2 regions of the Pseudomonas sp. TSO6 genome follow, and region 2 is predicted to be linked to the other one. Evidence: predicted binding sites of a transcription regulator. Region 2 holds the regulator's gene; the other holds the start of a gene.
What was found. The regulator FliA, encoded in region 2, starts transcription of late flagellar genes. The targets are predictions, from matches to a motif close to CTAAAGTTTNNNNNNNNNNNGCCGNTAA.
Positions count from the first base shown of each region.

Region 1: a site for FliA is predicted at 5,164-5,191, ahead of ACN6NG_RS04840 (flagellar protein MotY). Genes of this name have one in related genera too.

Region 1 covers NZ_JBLZWV010000015.1:101,136-112,470, reverse strand. The annotation lists gene nth (endonuclease III) at 1-560, shown strand, start outside; gene ACN6NG_RS04860 (PA3496 family putative envelope integrity protein) at 665-841, shown strand; gene ACN6NG_RS04855 (response regulator transcription factor) at 897-1,520, opposite strand; gene ACN6NG_RS04850 (hypothetical protein) at 1,892-2,374, shown strand; gene ACN6NG_RS04845 (argininosuccinate synthase) at 2,446-3,663, opposite strand; gene ACN6NG_RS04840 (flagellar protein MotY) at 4,168-5,127, opposite strand; gene pyrC (dihydroorotase) at 5,258-6,304, shown strand; gene rnt (ribonuclease T) at 6,328-6,975, shown strand; gene ACN6NG_RS04825 (peroxiredoxin) at 7,135-7,737, opposite strand; gene ACN6NG_RS04820 (bacterioferritin-associated ferredoxin) at 7,962-8,180, shown strand; gene bfr (bacterioferritin) at 8,382-8,855, shown strand; gene grxD (Grx4 family monothiol glutaredoxin) at 8,913-9,248, opposite strand; gene ACN6NG_RS04805 (molybdopterin-dependent oxidoreductase) at 9,340-11,335, opposite strand, start outside.
Region 2 covers NZ_JBLZWV010000020.1:202,527-213,861, reverse strand. The annotation lists gene ACN6NG_RS06910 (flagellar motor protein) at 1-629, opposite strand, end outside; gene ACN6NG_RS06905 (protein-glutamate methylesterase/protein-glutamine glutaminase) at 629-1,753, opposite strand; gene ACN6NG_RS06900 (chemotaxis protein CheA) at 1,800-4,037, opposite strand; gene ACN6NG_RS06895 (protein phosphatase CheZ) at 4,050-4,838, opposite strand; gene ACN6NG_RS06890 (chemotaxis response regulator CheY) at 4,859-5,233, opposite strand; gene fliA (RNA polymerase sigma factor FliA) at 5,354-6,094, opposite strand; gene fleN (flagellar synthesis regulator FleN) at 6,091-6,924, opposite strand; gene flhF (flagellar biosynthesis protein FlhF) at 7,018-8,325, opposite strand; gene flhA (flagellar biosynthesis protein FlhA) at 8,337-10,466, opposite strand; partial or broken gene flhB (flagellar biosynthesis protein FlhB) at 10,854-11,335, opposite strand, start outside.

The DNA of each region.
Region 1 (11,335 bases), on a different contig from region 2:
CCACCCCGTTCGAACTGCTGGTCGCCGTGACGTTGTCTGCGCAATCCACTGACGTCGGCGTCAACAAGGCCACCGCCCGCCTGTTCCCCGTCGCCAACACCCCCGAGGCCATCCATGCCCTGGGCGTTGAAGGCTTGAGCGAATACATCAAGACCATCGGGCTTTACAACAGCAAGGCCAAAAACGTCATCGAAGCCTGCCGGATGCTGATAGAGCAGCACGGCAGCGAGGTGCCGCAAACCCGCGAAGCGTTGGAGGCACTGCCCGGCGTGGGCCGCAAGACCGCCAACGTGGTGCTTAACACTGCATTTCGCCAACCGACCATGGCGGTGGATACCCATATCTTCCGGGTCAGCAACCGCACGGGCATCGCGCCAGGCAAGACGGTGCTGGAGGTGGAGAAAAAACTGGTCAAATTCGTGCCAAAGGATTACCTGCTCGACGCCCATCACTGGTTGATCCTGCATGGGCGCTATGTGTGCCAGGCCCGCAAGCCAAGGTGTGGCAGTTGCCGGATCGAAGACTTGTGCGAATACAAGCACAAGACCAGCGACGATTGAGCCGATAGCTCAAAACCACTCGCGGCGATTGAAAAAATCTTTTTTACCAGCGTCTGCTTTCTGGTTATAAGGACGGCCAATGGCCCCTTGGCTTGGAGCGACTCATGAGCACCGATAAAGACGACCTGTCGATCGAAGATGATTTTGTTGCCACAGAGGATGAAGCGGAACCCCAGGTGGAAAGCGCAAAGACCAACCTGAGCAAACGCCGCACCATCGACAACATGCTGGAAGAACGGCGCCTGCAAAAGCAGCTGGCCGATTTCGACTACGACCTGTAGCGCTGCTCGGGAGCCCTGGCAAAGCCTCCTGAAGGGAGGCTTTGCGGCCTGGCAGTCAGTTAAGACCTTGCCGCTGCGCCAGTTCGATCAGGTCAACCAGCGACCGCGCATTGAGCTTGAGCAATAGCCGGGACTTGTAGGTACTGACCGTCTTGTTGCTGAGGAACATGCTGTCGGCAATTTCCTTGTTCGAGCGCCCCCGCGCCAGCTGCTGCAACACGGTCATCTCGCGCGCCGAAAGACGGTTGACCATGTCCGTCTCGCTCCCCCCTCCCCTGCCACGCGACGCATGCAGGGCCTGGTTGGGGAAGTAACTGTAACCCGACAACACGGCCTTGATGGCGCTGAGCAACTCGGTGAGCTCCTGCTGCTTGCACACGTAACCAGATGCCCCCGCCTGCATGCAGCGCATCGAGAAGTTGCCGGGGGCCTGCGACGTCAGTACCAGGACTTTGCTGCCCGGGCTGAACGTTGCCATGCGCGCGATCACCTCCAGGCCATCCAGCCTGGGGATGCCAATATCCAGTACCACGATATCCGGCAGGTGTTGCCGTGTGAGTTGCAGTGCAGCCACCCCGTTGTCGGTCTCCGCCACCACGTCATACCCATGCCGCTCCATCAGCATGCGCACGGCCAGGCGTATGACCGGATGATCATCCACGATAAGCACTTTATTCATGCGATATCCATTGATTCATTGTTTTTGCTTTGGCACGCCACGATAACCGACAGGGCGTCCGATGGCGCGGCGAATTCCCAGCGAAACTGATGAGCAGATGAAACCTACAGCACTTACAGAAATTTCCTACAAATAACTACTGCTGTTGTAACAACTAAATTCTTTATTACCAAACTTACGGTATCACCCGCCCGTAAGTTCGCACCAGTTGAAAAGCTGACGTCCACTTGAAGAAAGATCCAATTCAAACAAGGTGAAAAATCAAGGCGACCAGGCTATCCGGCGATTAGTTCTCACCCGGAAACCAGTCCAGTCTTTAGCTGAGCTCAACGGTCAGGTATAGATGGGCAAAACCGCTGGAGACGGCCCAAATGACCCAAGCACAACCTGTCGCCCCGCTGACGATCATTGCCATCTTCGCGGGGATCATCGAAGCCTCCGCGCTCGCGACACTGCCGTTTCTCAGCGAGTCCAGCCAAAAACTCTACACCTGGTTTCTGGTGGGCTTCCCGTTTTTTCTCACAGCACTGTTCTTCCTGACGCTCAATTTCAACTACAAGTCGTTCTACAGCCCGTCACCCGGCAGAACGACGAATGACAACATGCCGATCCTCAACAACGTGGCCACTCCTGCCATGACCAACGGTCCCCACCAAGCGACCAAGGGCGAGCCAGTCACGTTCATGTTTTCCGGCCCCGATGCCGACCGCATGATGGAACAGCAACTTCTGTCTGCACTTGCCCACCCCCCCGTACCAGCGCGCACCTGGCGCTTTTGCAATCTGGACAGACGTCAATGTGCGCAGCTGTCGATCAGCGCACTCGAGGGCAACGTCGTGAACGAAGAGCGCTAAACCCCCGGACTTTTCTGCCCCCCAAAAAAAACCCCGGCCTGAGCCGGGGTTTCTACGACACGTGCCAGCAATCAGAGCAGCGAACGGCCTTTGTTGGCAGCAATGCGCATGCGCAGTGCGTTCAGCTTGATGAAGCCGGCCGCGTCTGCCTGGTTGTAGGCGCCGCCATCTTCCTCGAAGGTCGCGATGTTGGCATCGAACAGCGAGTCATCCGACTGGCGGCCGACCACGGTCACGTTGCCTTTGTACAGCTTCAGGCGTACCACGCCATTCACGTTGACCTGCGAAGCGTCGATCATCTGTTGCAGCATCAGACGCTCCGGGCTCCACCAGTAGCCGGTGTAGATCAGGCTGGCGTACTTCGGCATCAGCTCATCTTTCAGGTGAGCGACTTCGCGGTCCAGGGTGATCGACTCGATGGCACGGTGGGCCTTGAGCATGATGGTGCCGCCTGGGGTCTCGTAGCAGCCACGCGACTTCATGCCGACGTAACGGTTCTCGACGATGTCCAGGCGGCCGATGCCGTTGGCACCGCCGATACGGTTCAGGTCGGCCAGGACGGTGGCCGGGGTCTTCTCGACGCCATCGATCGCAACGATGTCACCGTTACGGTAGGTGAGCTCGATGTAGGTCGCCTGGTCCGGGGCGTTCTCAGGCGAGACGCTCCAGCGCCACATGTCTTCTTCGTGCTCGGTCCAGGTATCTTCCAGGACACCGCCTTCGTAGGAGATGTGCAGCAGGTTGGCGTCCATCGAGTACGGCGACTTCTTCTTGCCGTGGCGCTCGATCGGGATGCCGTGCTTTTCGGCGTAGTCCATCAGTTTTTCGCGGGACAGCAGGTCCCACTCACGCCACGGGGCGATGACCTTGACGCCTGGTTTCAGGGCGTAGGCACCCAGCTCGAAACGCACCTGGTCGTTGCCTTTGCCGGTGGCGCCATGGGAAATGGCGTCAGCGCCGGTTTCGTTGGCGATTTCGATCAGGCGCTTGGCGATCAGCGGGCGGGCGATGGAAGTACCCAGCAGGTACTCGCCTTCGTAGACGGTGTTGGCGCGGAACATCGGGAACACGAAATCACGCACGAACTCTTCGCGCAGGTCGTCGATGTAGATCTCTTTAACACCCATTGCCTGGGCCTTGGCACGGGCCGGTTCGACCTCTTCGCCCTGACCCAGGTCAGCGGTGAAGGTCACCACTTCGCAGTTGTAGGTATCCTGCAGCCACTTGAGAATCACCGAAGTATCAAGGCCGCCGGAATACGCCAGTACGACCTTTTTTACGTCCGCCATGCCATCACTCCACGGGGTTGTACGGAAAGGGATCGATTCTAACGGCCTTGCGGATAAATTTACAGTGGGGCGACAGCTTCTGACGACAAAGCGACAGGAACTGTCGGAAGGGCGACGGGGGGGGCAGGGCTATCCAGGGGGCGGGGCTCAGGATCGTATCGGGGCATCAAAGTGCATGCCTCAGCATCTCTAGCGCCTATGAGATCGAGCGCCGCCCGCGCGGCGCATCGCCGGCAAGCCAGCTCCTACATTTGTTTCGGGCCAGTCATGCCTGCACCTCAGGCGCGCGCCCCCTTGGCGCATCACCTTCACTATCGATGGGAACAAACAAGGCGAACAGCGGTGAGCCCACAGAAGTGACTGGCCCGAAACAAATGTAGGAGCTGGCTTGCCGGCGATGCGCCGCGCGGGCGGCGCTCGATCTGATAGGCGCTGAAAACGTTGTGGCGAACGCCTGGTAGCCCTGATGCAATCTCTTTCCATACACCTGAAGGCACCCCGATCTCAGGGCGCCTTCGCCCCCGGCGCGGCAGCCGCCGGGCTGGCTGGTGCTGGCGCCGGCGCGGCAGGCGCCACTCGTTCAGCCGGTTTTTCCGCGGGTTTCTCAACCACTGCCACCCGATCCAGCTCAATATTCACCCGGCGATTGCGCGCCCGGTTGGCAGCGCTGTTGTTCTTCACCAACGGGTACTGCTCGCCATGGAAGCGCACCGTGATCTGTTCTTCAGTCAAACCGTGGGCCTTGAAGTAGTCAGCCACCGCCAGCGCGCGACGACGCGACAGGTCACGATTGGTCAGGCGGTTGCCACTGTTGTCGGAGTGGCCGTTCAGCTCGATGTGGTTTACCGTCGGGTCGGCTTTCATGTAATCCAGAATCACATCCAGCCGTGCACGCGCCGACGCGTCCAGGTCGGTGCCGCCCCCTGGGAAGCCCACCTGGGTCTGGCGCACCTGATCGTAATTCATTGGCAGCAGCTTGCTGGCACAAACCTGGTAGTCGCTGTAGGCCTTGGCGAAGCTGACCGGCAGCACGCGCACTTCCATCGGCCTGCCGGCCTCACCGGTGTAGTTGCGTACCACGGTGCTGCGCCCGTCGAGCAGGCCGTTTATCAGGCGGCTGGCCTGGCCTTGGGAAGAACTGAACAGCACCCCGGTACGGGCCATGCGCACGCTGCCCAGGTTGATATCACCCCGCCCAGGCTGCCACGGCGCCGCCGCCGCCAGCAGGCTGGCTGTACCTGCACCCAGTACGTTGCTGTCCGAACGCAGCTGGAACACCGGCTGTTCACCTGCCCGGCGCACGAACTCGCCGCTGCCAAAACCTTCTATTGGCTGGATCAGACGGCACTCGAACTGGTCACCCTCGACCTTCCAGGCAATGTTCTCCATGCGCGTCTGGAAAGTCAGTGCGCCGGCCGGCAGGCTGGCGAACAGGGTCAACAGGGTTAGGTAACGCTGGCGCACGGGCGGCTCCACAAATTCTGACGGCTTACCTGCAGGCTATCGGACGCCTGCCGGAAAACTTGATAGCCGTGCTCGCCCCAGGGTTTTCCGGTAGCATTGGGGCTTGAGTTCGACCCGCCTGGAATCCCCAATGTCCGATCGCCTGACCCTCCTGCGCCCCGACGACTGGCACATCCATCTGCGCGATGGTGCCGTCCTGCCCCACACCGTTGGCGACGTGGCGCGTACCTTCGCCCGTGCCATCATCATGCCCAACCTGGTTCCTCCGGTGCGTAATGCCGAGCAGGCTGGTGCCTACCGCGAGCGCATTCTGGCTGCCCGCCCGGCCGGCAGCCGCTTCGAGCCGCTGATGGTGCTGTACCTCACCGACCTCACCAGCCCCGAGGACATCCGCGCGGCCAAGGCCAGCGGTTTCGTGTACGCCGCCAAGTTGTACCCGGCCGGCGCCACCACCAACTCCGATTCCGGCGTGACCAGCATCGACAACATCTTCCCGGCCATAGAGGCACTGGCGGAAGTGGGCATGCCGCTACTGGTGCATGGCGAAGTTACCCGCAGCGAGATCGACGTGTTCGACCGCGAAAAGCGCTTCATCGACGAGCACATGCGCCGCCTGGTCGAGCGCTTCCCGACGCTGAAGGTGGTGTTCGAACACATCACCACCAGCGACGCCGCGCAGTTCGTCACCGAGGCCCCGGCCAACGTCGGCGCGACCATCACCGCCCAGCACCTGCTGTACAACCGCAACCACATGCTGGTTGGCGGCATTCGCCCGCATTTCTACTGCCTGCCGATCCTCAAGCGCAACACCCACCAGGTGGCGCTGCTGGACGCGGCCACCAGCGGTAACCCGAAGTTCTTCCTGGGCACCGACTCGGCACCGCACGCTCGTCACGCCAAGGAAGCCGCCTGCGGGTGCGCCGGTTGCTACACCGCCTACGCGGCCATCGAAATGTACGCCGAAGCGTTCGAGCAGCGTAACGCGCTGGACAAGCTGGAAGGCTTTGCCAGCCTGCACGGCCCGGCCTTCTACGGCCTGCCGGCGAACACCGACACCATTACCCTGGTGCGTGAAGAATGGACCGCCCCGGACACCCTGCCGTTTGGCGAGCAGACCGTAATCCCGCTGCGCGCCGGTGAAAAACTGCGCTGGCGCCTGCTGGAGGAAAACGCGTGAGCGAAGAACTCTACGAAGACGACATGGACACCCAAGGTAGCAGCGGTTCGCGCCACCCGATGGCCGAGCGCTTCCGCGGCTACCTGCCGGTAGTGGTGGATGTGGAGACAGGTGGTTTCAACAGCGCGACCGATGCCCTGCTGGAAATTGCCGCCGTCACTATCGGCATGGACGAGAAAGGCTTCCTGTTCCCCGAGCACACCTACTTCCACCGGGTAGAGCCGTTCGAGGGCGCCAACATCGAAGCCGCCGCGCTGGAGTTTACCGGCATCAAGCTGGACCACCCGCTGCGCATGGCCGTCAGCGAGGAAAGCGCGCTGACCGACATCTTCCGCGGCGTACGCAAGGCACTCAAGGCCAATGGCTGCAAGCGGGCGATCCTGGTCGGCCACAACAGCAGCTTCGACCTGGGCTTCCTCAATGCGGCGGTGGCGCGCAACGACCTGAAGCGCAACCCGTTCCACCCGTTTTCGAGCTTCGACACCGCTACCCTCGCGGGCCTGGCGTATGGCCAGACCGTGCTGGCGCGTGCCTGCCAGAGCGCGGACATCGACTTCGACGGGCGTGAGGCGCACTCGGCGCGTTATGACACCGAGAAGACGGCCGAGCTGTTCTGCGGCATCGTCAACCGCTGGAAAGAGATGGGCGGCTGGCGCGACTTCAACGATTGAGCTGCAAAAGCATTCGCGGGCATGCCCGCTCCCACAGGTTCACCTTTGCCGTCAGGCATGCAGAGAATCGGTGGGAGCGGGCGCGCCCGCGAAGCGGCCGGCACAGAACGGCATAAAAAAACCGGCCAACGAGGGCCGGTTTTTTTATGCGAGCGGCAATTACAGCTTGCCAGCGTTCTCGCTCAGGTAGGCAGCAACGCCTTCTGGCGAAGCGTTCATGCCTTTGTCGCCTTTTTTCCAGTTGGCAGGGCAGACTTCGCCGTGCTCTTCGTGGAACTGCAGGGCGTCAACCAGGCGCAGCAGCTCGTCCATGTTACGGCCCAGTGGCAGGTCGTTGATGATCTGCGAGCGGACAACACCGTTGGTGTCGATCAGGAAGGCGCCACGGAAGGCCACGCCGCCTTCGGACTCTACGTCGTAGGCTTTGCAGATTTCGTGGGTCATGTCGGCAGCCAGGGTGTACTTCACCTGACCGATGCCGCCGTTGTTGACCGGGGTGTTACGCCAGGCGTTGTGGGTGAAGTGCGAGTCGATCGACACGCCGATCACTTCGACGTTGCGCGCCTGGAAGTCCGGGATGCGGTTGTCCAGGGCGATCAGCTCGGACGGGCAGACGAAGGTGAAGTCCAGCGGGTAGAAGAACACCAGGCCGTACTTGCCCTTGATGGCCGAAGCCAGGTTGAAGCTGTCGACGATCTCGCCATTGCCCAGCACGGCTGGAACGGTGAAATCGGGGGCTTTCTTACCAACGAGTACGCTCATTGTAATCTCCTGATGAGGGTGAAAAACCGTTTGCCGGGCCAGACGGGCTTGCCCGACATCCAACAAAGGCCGACCATCATACACGGCTTCTGATGACAGGCCGAATCCATCAGGCAGGCAACCACCGGTCGCTCAAGCACAGCCTTTTCAGAAAGCACTTTGACAAGCATTCTCATTCACATTAAGCTCCAATCCATCGACTCAACCCGCGATGGTCAGCCCTTATGTATGTGTGTCTTTGTGTCGGCGTCACCGACGGACAGATCCGCGATGCGATCTATGAAGGATGCTGCAGTTACAAGGAAGTGCGAGCCGCGACCAATGTCGCAAGCCAGTGTGGCAAATGTGCCTGCCTGGCCAAGGAAGTGGTCCGTGAGACCCTGACCGAGCTTCAGGTCAGCCAGGCCGCCCTGCCCTATCCCGTGGAATTTACCGGGGCCTGAAAACCCAGAATTCAAAGAACCGGACCCTGTGTCCGGTTTTTTTATGCCTTAAATTCAATAAGTTAGCGCTCCAACGCGGTTCACAAACATTCTTATTCCTATTAATTTTCACTTATTATTCAACAACTTAGGTTTGACACTACTAAGTATCGGGCTCAAACTTCACTGTATTGGCACACTTCTACAGGGCAGGAACCCGTAATGAAAGGCGACGTAAGCGTCATCCAGCATCTCAACAAGATCCTCGGAAACGAGCTGGTCGCGATCAACCAGTACTTCCTGCACGCACGCATGTACGAAGATTGGGGCCTGAACAAGCTCGGCAAGCACGAGTACAAGGAATCCATCGACGAGATGAAGCACGCTGACAAACTGATCAAGCGTATTCTCTTCCTCGAAGGCATCCCTAACGTTCAGGACCTGGGCAAGCTGCTGATCGGCGAGCACACCAAGGAAATGCTCGAGTGCGACCTGAAGCTTGAAAAGAAAGGCCTGGCCGACCTGAAGGCAGCCATCGCCCATTGCGAAACCGCTGGCGACTTCGGCTCGCGTGACATGCTTGAAGAGATCCTCGAATCCGAGGAAGAGCACATCGACTGGCTGGAAACCCAACTGGGGCTGATCGAAAAGATCACTATCGAAAACTACCTGCAGTCGCAGATGGGCGAAGAATAATTATTCGCCGCATAAAAAAACCCGCTATCAGCGGGTTTTTTTATGCTTGCCGGAAGCTCAGGCTTCGGAAGCCTTGGCTTTGGCAGCAGCGTCCTTGATCAGGGTTTGCAGCTCACCCTTCTCGAACATTTCCAGCATGATGTCGCTACCGCCAACCAGCTCACCGGCTACCCACAGCTGCGGGAAGGTCGGCCAGTTGGCATATTTTGGCAGGTTGGCACGGATTTCCGGGTTCTGCAGGATGTCGACGTAGGCGAACTTCTCGCCACAACCCATCACTGCTTGCGATGCCTTGGCCGAGAACCCGCATTGCGGGGCATTCGGCGAGCCTTTCATGTAAAGCAGAATGGTGTTGTTGGCAATCTGCTCTTTGATCGTTTCGATGATATCCATGTAGCACCTCGGCTTAACTTTGCGACGCTGTTGTCGGCACGGTGGCGCATTGTAACGGAAAGCCGAGCAGCGTGCTCGGCCTTGCTGTTCCTTACGCGGCCTCCACCTGCACGGGTACGCCATTGAGCGCAGCGTTGCCGGAAACCTGGTCCCGCAAGCGCTCGTCGGTCAGGTCATTGGCGCTCACCCCGGGCTGCGCCTGGGCGATCTGCATGTGCACGCCCTGACGACCGTGACCGAAGCCATGGGGCAGGCTGACCACACCGGGCATCATGTCCTCGCAGGCTTGCACCTCGACTTCGAGATCACCCGTGCGGGAGCGGACACGCACCCGCTGGCCGTCCTGCAACTGTCGCTGTTGCAGGTCTTGCGGGTGCATCAACAGATGATGGCGAGGCTTGCCTTTCACCAGGCGGTGGAAATTGTGCATCCATGAGTTGTTGCTGCGCACGTGGCGGCGGCCGATCAGCAGCAGCTCACCCGGTACGGGCGGTGCCAGTTGCGTCAGGCGGTGAAGGTCGTCCAGCAACACCTGGGGTGCCGCTTCGACAGCCTTGCTGGTAGTCGCCAGGCGCTCAGCGAGGTTGCTGCGTAACGGCCCGAGGTCAAGGCCGTGTGGGTGCTCGTCCAGCGTTGCCAGTGAAAGCCGCCAAGGCGTTGCTTCACCATAGCGCCCCTTGCGCAAGGCCAGATCGATCATCTGCGCAGGTGCCCAGGTCGGTTTCAACTCAAGCTCGGCACGCCTGGCAAACGCCTGGGCCAGGCCGACGAAAATTTCCCAGTCGTGCAGCGCCCCGTCCGGCTTGGCCAGGATCGCCCGGTTGAAGCGGGTGACGTTGCGCACGGCCAGCAAGTTGAAGGTGCTGTCGTAGTGGTCGTTTTCCAGCGAGGAGGTGGAAGGCAGGATCAGGTCGGCATGCCGAGTGGTTTCATTGATGTAGAGGTCGATGCTGAGCATGAACTCCAGGCCTTCCAGGGCCGCATCCAGCTGGCGACCGTTAGGCGTGGACAGCACCGGGTTGCCGGCCACTGTCACCAAGGCGCGTACCTGCCCTTCGCCAGGTGTCAGCATCTCTTCGGCCAGGGCCGCCACGGGTAGCTCGCCACCGTACTCGGGCAAACCCGAGACCCGGCTCTGCCAGGCGTTGAAATGGCCGCCCGAGGTGGTGGCCACCAGGTCGACGGCGGGCTCGGTGCACAAAGCGCCGCCTTCACGGTCGAGGTTGCCGGTAACCAGGTTGATCAGTTGCACCAGCCAGTGGCAGAGGGTCCCGAAGGTTTGGGTGGAAACGCCCATGCGGCCATAGCACACGGCCTTTTCTGCCGCAGCGAAGTCCCGTGCCAGCTGGCGGATCTGCGTAGCAGCAATGCCGCAATGCGGGCTCATGGCTTCGGCGCTGAGGGGGGCAAGCGCCTCACGCACCTGCTGCAGGCCGTTGATGGGTAAGTGCGAACCTTGCGCCAGGCCCTCCTCGAACAGGGTGTTGAGCACGCCGCACAACAAGGCTGCGTCCCCACCCGGACGGATAAACAGGTGGGTATCGGCCATGGCCGCCGTTTCGCTGCGCCGAGGGTCCACCACCACCAGGCGCCCGCCCCGGCCAAGCAGGGCCTTGAGGCGCTTTTCCACATCGGGAACGGTCATGATGCTGCCGTTGGAGGCCAGCGGGTTGCCGCCAAGAATCAGCATGAAGTCGGCGTGGTCGATATCCGGAATCGGCAGCAGCAGGCCATGGCCATACATCAGGTGGCTGACCAGGTGTTGTGGCAGCTGGTCTACCGAGGTGGCCGAGAAACGGTTGCGTGTCTTGAGCAGGCCGAGGAAGTAGTTGCTGTGGGTCATCAGACCGTAGTTGTGCACGCTTGGGTTGCCCTGGTAGACCGCCACGGCATTGCGCCCGTGAGCCTGCTGGACCGCCCACAACTTTTCCGCGGCCAGGGCAAAGGCCTCTTCCCAGCCGATGGCCTGCCAACGCTCCCCTACCCGCTTGTGCGGCTGGCGCAGGCGGTCAGGGTCGTTCTGGATGTCCTGCAACGCCACGGCCTTGGGGCAGACGTGGCCACGGCTGAACGGGTCCTGGGGGTCG
Region 2 (11,335 bases):
TTGGCCTTGAGCTTGTTGGCGACCGGCAGCAGGATCAGGTTGGCGCTGGCCACGCCGTAGATGGTGGCGACGAAAGCCACGGCAATGCCGTTGCCCAGCTGCGAGGGGTCGGCCAGGTTGCCCATCACGTGGATCAGGCCCATCACCGCACCAATGATGCCGATGGTCGGCGCATAGCCGCCCATGCTCTCGAACACCTTGGCCGCCTGGATATCACGGCTTTCCTGGGTCAGGAAGTCGACTTCAAGGATGCTGCGGATGGCTTCTGGTTCGGCACCGTCCACCAGCAACTGCAGGCCCTTGCGCGCATACGGGTCGGGCTCGGCGTCGGCCACCCCTTCCAGCCCCAGCAGGCCCTCCTTGCGCGCGGTCAGGCTCCAGTTCACCACACGGTCGATGCCACCCGCCAGGTCGACCCGTGGCGGGAACAGGATCCAGCGCAGAATCTGCAAGGCGCGCTTGAAGGAGGACAGCGGCGACTGCAACAAGGCAGCCGCCAGGGTGCCACCCAGCACGATCAGCGCCGCCGGGCCGTTGACCAGAGCGCCGACATGGCCGCCTTCAAGGAAGTTGCCACCGACGATGGCGACAAAGGCGAGAATCAGGCCGATCAGGCTGAGCACGTCCATCAGACGCAGGCCTCCACCAGGTGCTTGCCGATTTCGTCCAGGCTGTACACCGCGTCCGCCAGGTTGGCTTTGACGATGGCCATGGGCATGCCATAGATCACGCAGCTGGCTTCATCCTGGGCCCACACGGTGCTGCCGCCCTGCTTGAGCAGGCGCGCACCTTCGCGGCCATCGGCGCCCATGCCGGTGAGCACCACCGACAGCACCTTGTCACCGTACGACTTGGCTGCCGAGCCGAAGGTGATGTCCACGCACGGCTTGTAGTTCAGGCGCTCGTCACCGGGCAGGATCTTCACCGTGCCACGGCCGTCGATCATCATCTGCTTGCCGCCGGGGGCCAGCAGGGCCAGACCTGGGCGCAGCATGTCACCGTCCTCGGCTTCCTTCACGTTGATGCGGCACAGCTTGTCCAGGCGTTCGGCAAAGGCCTTGGTGAACGCCGCCGGCATGTGCTGGATCAGCACGATCGGCGCCGGGAAGTTGGCCGGCAGCTGGGTCAATACCCGCTGCAGGGCCACCGGGCCGCCCGTGGAGGTGCCGATGGCCACCAGCTTGTAAGGTTTGCGCTTGGGGGCTGGCGAGTGCGACGCCGCCGGGGCAGCCGCACGGGCGGTCGCCGCAGGGCGGGCTGTCGCCGGGCTGGCGAAGCTGCTGGCCGGCGCAGGGCTGCTGGCGGGCACAGGGGCGGCGACCGGCGCCGGCCTGGCATAGCTGCCGAGGCGGCGGTTGCTGCGCGAAATGGTATGCACCTTCTCGCACAGCATCTGCTTGACCTTGTCGGGGTTGCGCGAGATGTCCTCAAAGTTTTTCGGCAGGTAATCCACCGCGCCAGCATCCAGCGCGTCGAGGGTGACGCGAGCGCCTTCGTGGGTCAGCGAGGAGAACATCAATACCGGCGTCGGGCAGCGCTGCATGATGTGCCGCACCGCGGTGATGCCGTCCATCATGGGCATTTCGTAGTCCATGGTGATGACATCGGGCTTGAGCGCCAGCGCCTGGTCGATTGCTTCCTTGCCATTGGTCGCGGTACCTACTACCTGGATCGTCGGATCCGCCGAGAGGATTTCCGAGACACGGCGGCGGAAGAAACCGGAATCATCCACCACCAGGACCTTGACTGCCATAAACACTCCATTAGGCGGCGCAACCCGCCAGGGTGCGCCACCGAAATCAAATACGCCGCGCGGCGTAACGCTTGAGCATGCTCGGGACGTCGAGAATCAACGCAATGCGACCGTCACCGGTGATGGTGGCCCCGGACATGCCCGGGGTGCCCTGCAGCATCTTGCCCAGCGGCTTGATTACCACTTCTTCCTGGCCAACCAGTTGATCGACGACAAAGCCGATGCGTTGCGTGCCGACCGACAGGATCACTACATGACCCTCGTGCTGCTCTTCGTGCACCTGGCCCTGTACCAGCCAGCGCTTGAGGTAGAACAGCGGCAGCGCCTTGTCGCGCACGATCACCACTTCCTGGCCGTCGACTACGTTCGTGCGCGACAGGTCGAGGTGGAAGATCTCGTTGACGTTGACCAGCGGGAAGGCGAATGCCTGGTTGCCCAGCATCACCATCAGGGTGGGCATGATCGCCAGGGTCAGCGGCACCTTGATGACGATCTTCGAGCCCTGGCCTTTGGCCGAGTAGATGTTGATCGAGCCGTTGAGCTGGGAAATCTTGGTTTTCACCACGTCCATGCCCACGCCACGGCCAGACACATCGGAAATTTCGGTCTTGGTCGAGAAGCCTGGGGCGAAGATCAGGTTGTAGCAGTCAGATTCGCTCAGGCGATCAGCGGCATCCTTGTCCATCAGGCCTTTTTCCACGGCCTTGGCGCGCAGGATGTTCGGGTCCATGCCCTTGCCGTCATCAGAGATCGACAACAGGATGTGGTCACCTTCCTGTTCGGCCGACAGCACCACGCGTCCGGTGCGGGCCTTGCCCGAAGCTTCACGCTCGTCGGGCATCTCGACACCATGGTCGACGGCGTTGCGCACCAGGTGCACCAACGGGTCGGCCAGGGCCTCGACCAGGTTCTTGTCCAGGTCGGTTTCTTCGCCGACCAGTTCCAGGTTGATCTCTTTTTTCAGTTGGCGGGCAAGGTCGCGTACCAGCCGCGGGAAGCGGCCGAACACTTTCTTGATCGGCTGCATGCGGGTTTTCATCACCGCCGTCTGCAGGTCGGCAGTGACCACGTCGAGGTTGGACACGGCCTTGGACATGGCCTCGTCGCCGCTGTTCAGGCCCAGGCGCACCAGGCGGTTACGCACAAGCACCAGTTCGCCGACCATGTTCATGATCTCGTCCAGGCGCGCGGTGTCGACGCGAACGGTGGTTTCCGCTTCGCTGACGGCATGCTTCTCGGCGGCCGGCGCCGGCGCACGGGGGGCCGGCGCAGGCTTGCTGGCGGCCGCAGGCGCCGGCGCAGCAGCGGCTGGCTTGGCCACCGGCTGGCTGTCGGCCAAGGCCTGGGCAGGCGCTTGCGCCTTGGCCACAACCGGGGCCTCGACCGCAGCAACGTCACCACCAAACTTGCCCTTGCCGTGCAACTGGTCCAGCAGGGCCTCGAACTCGTGCTCGCTGATTTCGTCGCCAGCGGCGCTGTTGTCAACCGCGACCGGCGCCGGTGCTTTGACGGCAGGCAAGGCATCAGCCTGGAACGTGCCCTTGCCATGCAACTGGTCGAGCAGCGATTCGAATTCTTCGTCGGTAATTTCGTCGCTTACCGCTTCTGCGGGTGCGACGACCGGCTGTACTGCAGCTTCGACACTGAACTGGCCTTTGCCGTGCAACTGGTCGAGCAGCGACTCGAACTCGGCGTCGGTGATTTCGTCACCCGCACCACTGATGGTCTCGCCCTGCATCTGCTCGTCGACCGCGGCTTGCGCCTTGACCGCGTCGAGCGAATCGAGCAGCTGTTCAAACTCGCTGTCGGTGATGTCCTGGTCATCGGCAGGGGCCATGGCCGCAACCGGCGGCTCGGCTACCGGTGCCGCAGGCGCTTCAGCGGCCTCGGCACCACCGGGTTCGGCCAGGCGCGACAAGGCCGCCAGCAACTCGGGGGTGGCCGGGGTTACGTCGGCGCGCTCGCGCACCTGGCCAAACATGCTGTTGACCGTATCCAGTGCTTCAAGCACCACGTCCATCAGTTCCGCATCGACCCGGCGCTCACCTTTGCGCAGGATGTCGAACACGTTCTCGGCGATATGGCAGCACTCCACCAGCTCGTTCAGCTGGAGGAAGCCGGCGCCCCCTTTTACAGTGTGGAAACCGCGAAAGATCGCATTGAGCAGGTCGGCATCGTCAGGTCGGCTTTCCAGCTCGACCAGTTGCTCGGACAGTTGCTCAAGAATTTCGCCGGCTTCTACCAGGAAATCCTGGAGGATTTCTTCATCGGCGCCGAAGCTCATCAAACGTGCTCCTTAAAAACCCAGGCTGGACAGCAAATCATCGACATCGTCCTGACCGGACACAACGTCTTCACGCTTATCGGCATGAATCTGCGGACCTTCACCCCGAGTCGGATGTTTTTCTGCATCTTTTTCTGCGCGCAGTTGATCGTGGTCATGCTGGATACCGGCAAAGCGGTCGACCTGGCTGGCCATCAGCACCAGTTTGAGCAGGTTGCTTTCCACCTCGGTCACCAGGCTGGTGACGCGCTTGATCACCTGGCCGGTCAGGTCCTGATAGTCCTGAGCCAGCAGAATGTCGTTGAGATGCCCGGCAACCTTGCGGTTACCTTCAGCGCTGTGCGTCAGGAAACTGTCGACGCGCTTGACCAGGTCACGGAACTCCGGCGCAGCCACTTCGCGGCGCATGAAGCGCTGCCAGTCGGTGCTCAGCGCCTTGGCTTCGCTGGCCAGGTCGTTGAGCACCGGGGTGCTTGCCTCGACCAGGTCCATGGTGCGGTTGGCCGCGCCCTCGGTCAGCTTGACCACGTACGACAGGCGCTCGGTAGCGTCGGTAATCTGCGACACCTCCTCGGCCTGCGGGATGGTCGGGTCGATCTGGAAGCTGACGATAGCGCTGTGCAACTCGCGGGTCAGCTTGCCGACTTCCTGGTACAGGCCGCGATCGCGGGTCTGGTTCAGCTCGTGAATCAGCTGTACCGCCTCGCCAAAACGGCCCCGTTCCAGGCTTTCGACCAACTCCTGGGCATGTTTCTTCAGGGTCGATTCGAACTCCCCCAAAGACGTTTGTGATGAATCCATGGCGCGCCCCCTGACGTGACTCAGCCGTTGACGCGTTCGAAGATCTTCTCGATCTTTTCTTTGAGCACCTGAGCGGTGAACGGCTTGACCACATAGCCATTGACGCCGGCCTGGGCCGCTTCGATGATCTGGTCGCGCTTGGCTTCAGCGGTCACCATCAATACTGGCAAGGTCTTCAGCTGATCGTCGGCACGCACTTTGCGCAGCAGGTCGATGCCGGACATGCCGGGCATGTTCCAGTCGGTCACCAGGAAGTCGTAGGCGCCCCTTTGCAGCATCGGCAGCGCCGTGATGCCATCGTCGGCTTCGTCGGTGTTGGTGAAGCCCAGGTCACGCAACAGGTTCTTGATGATCCGCCGCATCGTCGAAAAGTCGTCAACGATGAGGATTTTCATGTTCTTGTCCAATTAGACCTCCAAGCAGTCTCAAACGCGCCCGGTCTACCGGGCACGCACTCATTCAATTCGGTACAACGTGGATAACGCACGTGGAAAACGACTGCAACGACACCGGGCTCAACGTGCCCGCCATTCCCCCAGGCGGCTACGCAGGCGCGCGGCACACTGGCTGTGCAACTGGCTGACCCGCGACTCGCTGACCCCAAGCACCTCGCCAATTTCCTTGAGGTTCAGCTCTTCGTCGTAGTACAGCGCCAGTACCAGGCGCTCACGCTCCGGCAGGTTGGCAATGGCCTCGGTCAGGGCAGCCTGGAAGCGTTCGTCCTCCAGGCCACGCGCAGGTTCGACATGGCCACTGGCGCCATCCTCATGCAGCCCTTCGTGCTCGCCGTCCTGCAACAGGTCGTCAAAGCTGAACAGGCGGCTGCCCAAGGTATCGTTCAAGATCCCGTAGTAATCATCGAGACTCAATTGGAGTTCGGCAGCAACTTCATGATCTTTAGCGTCCCGGCCTGTTCTGGCTTCAACGGCACGCATCGCGTCACTGACCATGCGGGTGTTGCGGTGCACCGAACGCGGTGCCCAGTCGCCCTTGCGCACCTCGTCCAGCATGGCCCCGCGGATGCGGATGCCGGCATAGGTTTCAAAGCTAGCGCCTTTGCTGGCGTCATATTTGTTGGCCACTTCAAGCAGGCCGATCATGCCGGCCTGGATCAGGTCCTCGACCTGCACGTTGGCCGGTAACCGCGCCAACAGGTGGTAGGCAATGCGCTTCACCAGCGGGGCGTAGCGTTCGATCAGCTCGTACTGGCCGTCTTTCGCTGCCCGGCTGTACATCTTGAAGCCGCTGGCGTTCATAGCACGGGGCCCGCGCTGGTGGGCTGCACCAGGCGCTCGACAAAGAACTCCAGGTGGCCGCGCGGATTGGCCGGCAGCGGCCAGCTGTCAACCTTCTGGGCAATCGCCTTGAAGGCCAGCGCGCACTTGGAGCGTGGGAAGGCTTCGTACACGGCGCGCTGCTTCTGCACTGCCTTGCGCACACACTCGTCGTACGGTACGGCGCCCACGTACTGCAGGGCAACGTCGAGGAAGCGGTCGGTGACCTTGGTCAGCTTGGCGAACAGGTTGCGCCCTTCCTGCGGGCTCTGCGCCATGTTGGCCAGCACACGGAAACGATTCATCCCGTAGTCGCGGTTGAGCAGTTTGATCAGGGCGTAGGCATCGGTGATCGAGGTGGGCTCGTCACACACCACCAGCAGCACTTCCTGGGCAGCGCGAACGAAGCTGACCACCGACTCGCCAATACCCGCCGCAGTGTCGATCACCAGCACGTCGAGGTTGTCGCCGATTTCGCTGAACGCCTGGATCAGCCCTGCATGCTGGGCCGGGGCCAGGTGCACCATGCTCTGGGTGCCCGAGGCCGCCGGTACGATGCGCACACCGCCAGGGCCCTGCAGCATCACGTCACGCAGCTCGCAGCGCCCCTCGATGACATCGGCCAGGGTACGTTTGGGGGTAAGGCCCAGCAACACGTCGACGTTGGCCAGGCCCAGGTCGGCGTCCAGCAGCATGACCCTGCGGCCAAGCTCGGCCAGCGCCAGGGACAGGTTCACTGAAACGTTAGTCTTGCCGACGCCACCTTTGCCACCGGTCACGGCGATCACCTGTACGGGATGCATGCTACCCATGTCTGTTCTTTACCTTGTCTCGCTGGGACTCAGGCCACACGTGGGGCAATTCTGCGTACCCCTTGGCATAGCTACTTTGCACACGCTTCATGGTCAACCCGCCCGTCGGGGGTTGTGATAGAGATCAGCGAACATGTCGGCCATGGCCTCTTCGCTGGGCTCGTCCTGCTGCTGCACATTGACCGCACGGGACACCAATTGGTGGCCACGCGGCAGGTGCAGGTCGTCAGGAATGCGCGGGCCGTCGGTGAGGTAGGCCACGGGCAGTTCATGACTGATGGCAAGGCTCAGCACATCGCCAAGGCTTGCCGTTTCATCCAGTTTGGTCAGGATGCAACCGGCCAGGCCACAGCGCTTGTAGCTGTGGTAGGCGGCGGTCAGCACTTGCTTCTGGCTGGTGGTAGCCAGCACCAGGTAATTCTTCGCGGCAATGCCACGCCCGGCCAGGGTTTCCAGCTGCATGCGCAGTGCCGGGTCGCTGGCTTGCAGGCCGGCGGTATCGATCAGCACGACGCGTTTGCGCAGCAGTGGCTCCAGTGCCGCAGCCAGCGACTGGCCCGGGTCGACGTAGGTCACTGGCACATTGAGGATGCGGCCCAGGGTCTTGAGCTGCTCCTGGGCGCCGATACGAAAACTGTCCATGCTCACCAGCGCCAGGTTTTGCGCGCCATACTTGAGCACGTAGCGGGCAGCCAGCTTGGCCAGGGTGGTGGTCTTGCCCATGCCGGCCGGGCCGACCATGGCAATTACACCACCCTCTTCGATCGGTTCGATTTCGGGGATTTCGATCATCCGCGCCAGGTGCGCCAGCAGCATGCGCCAGGCCTGGCGAGGCTCTTCGATCTCGGCGGTGAGGTCGAGCAACTCACGGGCGATAGGCCCGGACAGGCCGATGCGCTGCAGCCGGCGCCAGAGGTTGGCCTGCTGTGGCTTGCTGCCCTGCAGCTGGCTCCAGGCCAGCGAACCGAGCTGCACTTCCAGCAGCTCGCGCAGGCCCGACAGCTCGGAGCGCATGGCATCGAACAAGCGCGGGTCGACCGGCGCCGCAGCAGGGGCAGCGGCAGCCTCAGGGGCATCGACATGCGGCTCGATCAACGGCTCGGCGGCCGTCAGCGACTGCCCGGCAAACAATTGGCGGTTGTTGTCGCTGCTGTCCTGGCGGTGGTCCAGCTCGGCCTGGGCAGTGGCGATGCGCGTATGGGTCTTGCGCAGCTCTTCTTCCAGCTCGGCGTTGGGCACGCGCGGAGCCAGGGCGGACAGCTTGTAGTCCAGCGCGGCCGTCAGTTCGACACCACCGGCAATGCGGCGGTTGCCAATGATCGCGGCATCGGCGCCCAGCTCGTCACGGACCAGCTTCATGGCCTGACGCATATCGGCGGCGAAAAATCGCTTAACTTGCATTATCCACTACCTCAGCCGTTAGGGCCCACGGTGGCAACGATGGTGACTTGCTTGTTGTCCGGTATTTCCTGATACGCCAGAACATGCAAATTCGGTACAGCCAGGCGACCGAAACGCGACAGCATGGCGCGGATCGGGCCGGCGACCAGCAGGATGGCCGGCTGGCCCTGCATTTCCTGGCGCTGGGCCGCTTCGATCAGCGAACGTTGCAGCTTCTCGGCCATGCTCGGCTCCAGAAGAACACCATCTTCCTGACCTTGCCCGGCCCTTTGCAGACTATTGAGCAAAATCTGTTCCAACCTTGGCTCCAGGGTAATCACTGGCAGCTCCGACTCAACGCCGACAATGCTTTGCACGATGGCGCGACACAATCCGACGCGCACCACCGCCACCAGCGCGGCGGTATCTTGACTCTTGCCGGCGTTGTTGGCGATGGCTTCGGCAATACTGCGAATATCGCGCACCGGCACCTGTTCCGACAACAGTGCTTGCAGCACCTTGAGCAGGCCCGACAAGGAAATGACACCCGGCACCAGCTCTTCTGCAAGTTTAGGCGATGCCTTGGACAGCACCTGCAGCAGTTGCTGAACCTCTTCGTGGCCAATCAGCTCATGGCAGTGCTTCTGCAGGATCTGGTTGAGGTGGGTGGCCACCACGGTGCTTGCGTCGACCACGGTGTAGCCCAGCGACTGCGCCTGGGAACGCTGGCCGACGTCGATCCAAACCGCCTCCAGGCCAAACGCCGGGTCACGCGCGGCAATGCCGTTCAGGGTGCCGAACACTTGCCCGGGGTTGATCGCCAGCTCCCGGTCCGGGTAAATCTCCGCTTCGGCCAGGATCACCCCCATCAGGGTCAGGCGATAGGCGCTGGGCTGCAAGTCGAGGTTGTCACGAATGTGCACGGTGGGCATGAGGAAACCCAAGTCCTGGGACAGCTTCTTGCGCACACCCTTGATCCGCGCCAGCAACTGGCCGCCCTGGTTGCGGTCGACCAGCGGGATCAGCCGGTAACCGACCTCCAGGCCGATCATGTCGATAGGCGTCACGTCGTCCCAGCCCAGCTCCTTGGTATCGAGCGCGCGCTGCGGCGAGGGCAACAGGTCTTGCTGGCGCTGCGCCTCTTGTTGCGCCTCCAGCTTCACCTTGTTCTGCTTCTTCCACACCAGGTAGGCGCCGCCACAGGCCAGCAGGCCAAGGCCGAGGAAGGCCACGTGCGGCATGCCCGGCACCAGCCCCATGACGATCATCAGCCCGCCGGACACCGCCAGGGCCTTGGGCGAATCGAACATCTGCCGGTTGATCAGCTTGCCCATGTCCTCGGAGCCCGAGGCGCGGGTGACCATGATCGCGGCAGCGGTGGACAGCAGCAGTGATGGCAATTGCGCCACCAAACCGTCACCGATGGTCAGCAGGGCGTATACCTTGCCGGCATCGCCGAAGCTCATGCCGTGCTGCAACATGCCGATCAGCATGCCGCCGATCAGGTTGATGAACAGGATCAGCAGGCCGGCGATGGCGTCACCGCGGACGAACTTGCTGGCACCGTCCATCGAGCCGTAGAACTCCGCCTCTTGCGCCACTTCGGCACGGCGGTGCTTGGCCTGGGCCTGGTCGATCAGGCCGGCGTTGAGGTCGGCATCGATGGCCATCTGCTTGCCGGGCATGGCGTCGAGGGTGAAACGCGCGCTCACCTCGGAAATACGCCCGGCACCCTTGGTCACCACCACGAAGTTGATGATCATGAGGATGGCAAACACCACGCCACCGACCACGTAGTTGCCGCCGATCACCACTTCACCGAAGGCCTGGATCACCTTACCGGCAGCGCCGTGGCCCTCCTGGCCATGCAGCATGACCACGCGGGTGGACGCCACGTTCAGCGCCAGGCGCAGCAGCGTGGCCACCAGCAGGATGGTGGGGAAGGCGGCGAAGTCCAGTGGGCGCAGGGCGTACACACAGACCAGCAGCACCACGATCGACAAGGCGATGTTGAAGGTGAAGAACACGTCGAGCAGGAACGGCGGTATCGGCAACATCATCATTGCCAACATCACCAGCAGCAGCAGCGGCACGCCCAGGTTGCCCCGACCGAGACCGGCCAGGTTATTGCGGGCGTTGCTGATTAACTGAGTGCGATCCACCGCGAGTCCTCTTGATGCAAAACTTTGACGCCCAAGGGGCGCCTGGGCGTGGCTTTGCAAGAAGCCTTCCAACTTTGCCAGAGGACAAGCACAGTTTCATTGTGGGAGCGGCCTTGCGTCGCGATAGGGCCGCAGAGCGGCCCCAAAAATGTTGCCGTGATGCCGAAACCCTGGGGCCGCTTTGCGGCCCTATCGCGACACAAGGCCGCTCCCACAGAGCCCGTGTGAGGCCCACGCTGCGGGATCAGGTCAGCTGTCGCGGCGCAGGTCCGGCGGGATCGGCAAATCTTCTTTCAACGGCTCTGGCCGCTTACCCCTGCCGGCGCGGTACTGGCGGATCTGGAACACATAGGCCAGCACCTGCGCCACGGCCAGGTACAAGCCGGCGGGGATCTCCTGCTCTGGCTCGGTGGAGTAGTAGATCGCCCGCGCCAGCGCCGGCGATTCGAGGATCTGGATCTTGTGCTCAACGCCAATCTCCCGAATCTTCAAGGCCATGAAGTCGGTACCCTTGGCCAGCAGCAACGGCGCCGCCCCGCCCTTCTCCGGGTCGTACTGCAGGGCCACCGCATAGTGCGTCGGGTTGGTGATGATCACATCGGCCTGCGGCACCGCTGCCATCATGCGCCGCTGCGACATCTCGCGCTGCAGCTGGCGAATGCGTTGCTTGACCTCGGGCTTGCCCTCGCTGTCCTTGTACTCGTCGCGCACTTCCTGCTTGGTCATCTTCATTTTCTTGTGCGTCTGGTACAGCTGGAACGGCACGTCGGCCGCGGCAATCAGCAACAGCCCGGCCGACATCCACAAGGCACTCCAACCCACCACCTGCAGGCTATGGATGATCGCCTGCTCCAGCGGCTCATTGGCAA